DNA from 2 places in the uncultured Pelagibacterium sp. genome. Region 2 is predicted to be linked to the other one. Evidence: riboswitches for the same ligand, from Rfam matches in the RefSeq annotation. Region 2 holds a riboswitch; the other holds the start of a gene.
The links. Region 2 has a riboswitch for thiamine pyrophosphate ahead of thiB (thiamine ABC transporter substrate binding subunit). Riboswitches for the same ligand answer to the same signal wherever they lie in the genome.
Positions count from the first base shown of each region.

Region 1: another riboswitch for thiamine pyrophosphate. It lies ahead of AACZ55_RS07465 (YkoF family thiamine/hydroxymethylpyrimidine-binding protein); the one in region 2 lies ahead of thiB (thiamine ABC transporter substrate binding subunit).

Region 1 is NZ_CAXAXY010000032.1:5,635-8,080, reverse strand. It holds gene AACZ55_RS07475 (DUF1801 domain-containing protein) at 1-155, opposite strand, end outside; gene AACZ55_RS07470 (DUF1176 domain-containing protein) at 168-773, opposite strand; TPP riboswitch at 879-990, shown strand; gene AACZ55_RS07465 (YkoF family thiamine/hydroxymethylpyrimidine-binding protein) at 981-1,598, shown strand; gene AACZ55_RS07460 (ECF transporter S component) at 1,662-2,276, shown strand; gene AACZ55_RS07455 (ATP-binding cassette domain-containing protein) at 2,273-2,446, shown strand, end outside.
Region 2 is NZ_CAXAXY010000077.1:10,596-13,041, reverse strand. It holds partial or broken gene AACZ55_RS12170 (hypothetical protein) at 1-445, opposite strand, end outside; gene AACZ55_RS12165 (thiamine diphosphokinase) at 525-1,202, opposite strand; TPP riboswitch at 1,229-1,327, shown strand; gene thiB (thiamine ABC transporter substrate binding subunit) at 1,424-2,443, shown strand.

The sequences.
Region 1 (2,446 bases), on a different contig from region 2:
ACGATCGAGGAACCCCACAGGACGGGTTCGGCACCGGTTACCGTGCGCATCATTTCGACGATGGTCCAGCAGTCCTGCCGCTTCTGGTCGGGTTCGACAGCGTCGATGAATTGGGAAACTTTCCGGTCGGTTGGGCGAGTCTTGAGTTCTGACATGGCACGCGGTTCCTATTTGAAACTCACGAGGGTTTCGGGATTGGCCTCGCCATCATACTGCGCATCGACCTCGTAGCGGATAAGTACGAACTGACCCTCATCGAAGGTCCAGGTTCCCGCTGAGAAAGCGTCGCCAAGGCCGCGCCAAAGGGCGTGAGAGGTGATGGTCATGCTGTCGGGGTCAAATTCGGAATTGGTAAGCAACAGCTGGGTGCCGTAGCCTGTCATCGGCATATCGAGGACCGCGCCCTCGAAATCATCATTTTCATACACGACGTCGAACTGGGGCGTGGCAAAGGCCACCGGCACCAAGCCCTCATACTCGGTTTCGAGATAGTACATGTGGTTGACGTTGTAAGCGCCAGAACCGCAGAAGAATTTGTAGAGTGTGGCGGTCTGTGGGGTGTCCGAATATTCGGGCTCCCAGCTCAGATCCCAACTCTCGTTCGCGTAATATTCTGCGGCGGCGGAGTCTTCGAGCCCATAGCACAGTTCGGGAAAGCTCTGTGAAAAACGCGCAAAGGCGTCTTCTTCGCTTCCGGCTTCCTGCTGCGCGAAGCCGATCGCCGGTAAGGCGCTTACAAGGATGGCTGCTATTGCAAATCGGGTGTTTCGCACGGTTGGGCCTTTCCTGAAACAGGTGCATAGAGTGCCGGAAAACGGTGTTCTCTCAAAGCGGGAAGTTCCCGTTGCGACACGATCCAAAGTTGTGCTACCCATCGAGTCGTTCGACAGGGGTGCTCCGTATGGCCGGGGCTGAGAGGACGGCGCAAAGCCATCTAACCCTAAAGCTGATCTGGATAATACCAGCGGAGCGAGGCGAAGATGAAGTGCGGCGCACAACTCTCCCTTTATGTCATGGCGGACGATTTCGTTCGCGTAATTCTGTCCTCTCTCGACGCAATTGCGCCCTATAGGGACCGCTTGCGCATAGAGACGGACGATATCTCGACGCTTGTCGTCGGTCCGCCAGAGTTGATTTTTCCAACCATGCGCGAATTGTTCGTTGCGGCAGCGCGGAGTGGGCATCATGTGGCGATGCATGCCACCATCTCGCGCGGGTGTCCGGGAGAACCGGACATGGACATCTGCTCGCCCGAGCAGCCGTCGGCTTTCGATGAAGACCTTGAAAGGCGCAAGACGCACGCGGCGCAGGCCGTGACCGATGCGCCCTCGACTGGCCAGCGGGTTGCCGTGCAGTTTTCGCTCTATCCACTGGGCCCGGCCGATTACATGGACGAAATCTACGGCTGCATCGATTTCCTGAAAGCCTCGCCGGTGTTCGACAGGGCGAAGAACTATTGCACAAGGCTGGCCGGCGACGCCGGGCCCGTTTTTGAGGCCCTTTCGCAGGCATGGCTCAGTTTCGGCGACCCGAGTGCACATGTCGCGATCGATCTGACCGCTTCGGCCAACAGCCCGTCCAAGGACGCCGCTGCGTAACTTGTCCGTGGGGCGCGGCCCCGCGGCGCTTTTTCCGACATCGTTATCAAAGGAGGACAGCAAATGTCCGATTTCGCTTCGCATTCGTGGCGCTGGACGCTGCGCGAAACCCTTGTCGTTGCCGTTTTCGGCGCCGCGTTCGCCGTGTTGTATCTGGCCTGGGTTCAGGTCTGGCTGGTCAGTCAGGCAGCGTTCGGGCCGGTGACCATGGATGTCTTCATGGGGTTCTGGTTCTCTGCCTCCATCGTTGCCGCCGCCATCGTCCGTAAACCCGGGGTGGCGCTGATGGCCGAGGTGCTCGCGGCCGGGGTCGAGATACTGCTGGGCAGTCCGGCGGGCATCGGTCTGCTGATCGCCGCAGTTGTGCAGGGGCTGGGGGCGGAACTGGTTTTTGCGGCGCTGGGCTGGAAGCACTACCGGCTGCCGGTGCTGATCGCTGCGGGGATGGGCGCTTCGGTGACGAGCTTTGTCTATAACTGGTTCCTGTTCGACTACGGCGCGCTTGAGCCCTGGCTGGTTGGGGCCATGTTTGTCATCCGGCTTGTCAGCGGGGCCGTGTTGGCTGGGGTTGTGGGTCACCTGATTGTCGAGGCTCTCTATCGTACGGGCGTGCTCAGAGGGCTGCGCATCGATATCGAGCGTCGCGGCGCTGGATTTGCGGCGCAGACAGCCCAATGACCATGGCGCAATGGGAGGGGGTATCGATCCGATATCCCTTCGCCACCGACGATGCGGTGGGGCCGGTCGATATCGATGTCGAGCAAGGAGAGCGCGTTCTTGTGCTCGGACCGTCGGGCTCGGGGAAATCTTCGCTCATGCTTGCGCTGACGGGGCTGATCCCGAATGCC
Region 2 (2,446 bases):
CATAATTGCGTTCATCATCGTCTTCATCGGCGTTCGATGAGCCAATCGCTGCAACAGGGATCTGATCGATACACATGGCAGCAGCGATCTCGAGAAGCTGCAGTTGAGCTCCAGCATCGACATCCATCGCAATTGCAAGTGTTACGACCGCATCAGCCGCCTCGATGCAGATCGGCTGTGGCACAACCGCACCGTTGCCGGCTTGCGCAATCGAAAGTGCAAGTTGGACAATGTCGGCATCCCGAGCGGCGCCGGGAGCGCGTGAATCGAGAAACGACTGAACAACAAGATCGCACTGCCCGATCTCGGTTTCCAATGAGACGGGACAGAGACTCGCAGCTCCGGCAACCGTCAAAACCTGCTGCGCCTGAACCGGAAAAATGCTACTCAACAGCGCGCCGGCGGCAAGTGCCGTGCTGGCGACATACGCAAACTTCTTAGTCATGATGGATCGATCCCACAAGGTTAACTGAACGTTAACTTGCGAAACTACTTGCGGAGACCTGAGCGCAACGTGACTTTTCTCAAATAAACGACTTTAAATTATCGCGCTCCAATATGAGCAGCCACGGGTCGTCCCCGGCGCTGTCCACCTCGATGCAGACCTCCCGCGCCTCCGCACGGTTTGAAGTGCCGATCGTTTTCCCCTGAACCAGTTCCAGACCATCGAGCCCATAGCGCAACCCCAACGAACGGGCAAAGCGGGTCCGTCCGAGCGGATAGACCGAAACGCGCGCGCCGACATCGATCTCAAACCGGATCGAACCGGAAACGCCCAGCGCCAGGTCGTATCCGTCTATCAAGATGATCCGCCGCTCGGCCGCATGACGCGCAACCGCATGCAGCGCCGCCAGCGTGTGATCGAACCGCCCGCCGGTCATTCCCAGCGCCAGCGTCACCGGCGCGCGCGTCGAATAGAGACATTTCTCGAAATCGGTGGTGTCCTGTTCGGACAATGCCAGGATCCTGGTTTCAGCCGGAAACCGTGTCCGGTCGGAAACCGAGTCCATGTCCCCGATCACGGCATCGGGCACCAGCCCCGCCGCCATCAATATGTCCCCGCCCCTGTCGGCGCCCACCAGCCCCGCGGCCTGTTTGGCCAGCGCGGCCAGCATACCGGGGTCGACCTCACCTCCGCCAACGATCAGCAAAGGACCTTCGAACACCATCGGCGTCCCGTTTTCCCCCGCGCCGTCTTGCACTGGACCTTGCACGCCTATAGTGTCGCCTCGTCTCGCTGGGGTGTCCGTCCGAAAGGATGGGCTGAGAAAAACCCATAGAACCTGAACCAGGTCATGCTGGCGGAGGAAGTTCGAGATGGCAAGAGCCACAATTGGCTCTTCCATTTGAAATCTTTCCCCTAATCCATGGCCGCAAACTTGGCTCGGCGCCAGCAAAACCATTGGTTTTGCACGCCCCAACAATGAGGAAACTCATGATCGCTTCCGTAAGGACGAGCCTGTGCGCGGTTGTGCTCGGAGCGCTCGCGCTCCCGGCAATCGCCCAGGACAATCCAACGCTCACCGTTTACACCTACGACGCCTTTGCCGCCGATTGGGGCCCCGGCCCTGCGCTCAAGCAAGGCTTTGAGGCCCAGTGTGAGTGCACACTCGATTTCGTTTCGGCCAATGATTCAATCTCGGCCCTGCGCCGCGCCCAGCTTGAGGGCGATGCGACTGATGCCGACATCATTTTAGGGCTCGATACCGCCACCATCGGAGAAGGCAAGGCGACCGGCCTGTTCACCGAGCACCAGCTCGACCTTCCCGATTTCGACATCCCGCTCGAATGGACCGACGATGTCTTTGTCCCCTTCGACTACGGCTATTTCGCCTTTGTCTACGACAGCCAGTCCCTCTCGACACCGCCCACAAGCTTTGAGGAACTGATCGCGTTGCCCGACGATTTCAAGATCGTCATTCAGGATCCCCGCTCGTCCACCCCCGGGCTTGGCCTGATCCTTTGGATCAAGGCGCTTTATGGCGAGGGGGCCGTCGATATCTGGGAGGGCCTCGCGCCGCACGTTCTTACGGTCACCAGCGGCTGGTCGGAATCCTACGACCTGTTCCTCTCGGGAGAAGCCGATATGGTGCTCTCCTACACCACCTCGCCCGCCTATCACCTCATTGCCGAGGATGAAGACCGCTATCGCGCCGCCAGGTTCGACGCGGGCCATTACACCCAGATCGAAGTCGCCGGCATCCTGGCCTCCAGCCCCAATCAGGAGCTGGCCCGCGACTTCCTCGCCTATCTCGTTACCCCCGAGGGGCAGGCTCCGTTGCCCGAAACCAACTGGATGTATCCAGTGCTCGAACCCCAAGGCGGGCTCAATCCCGGCTTTGCCGAAATGATCGATCCCCAACCCGCGCTTCTGCTCGACGCCGAGGAGGTCACCGCCAACACCCGGGCGTGGATCGAGGAAGCCTTTTCGACGCTGAGGTAAAAA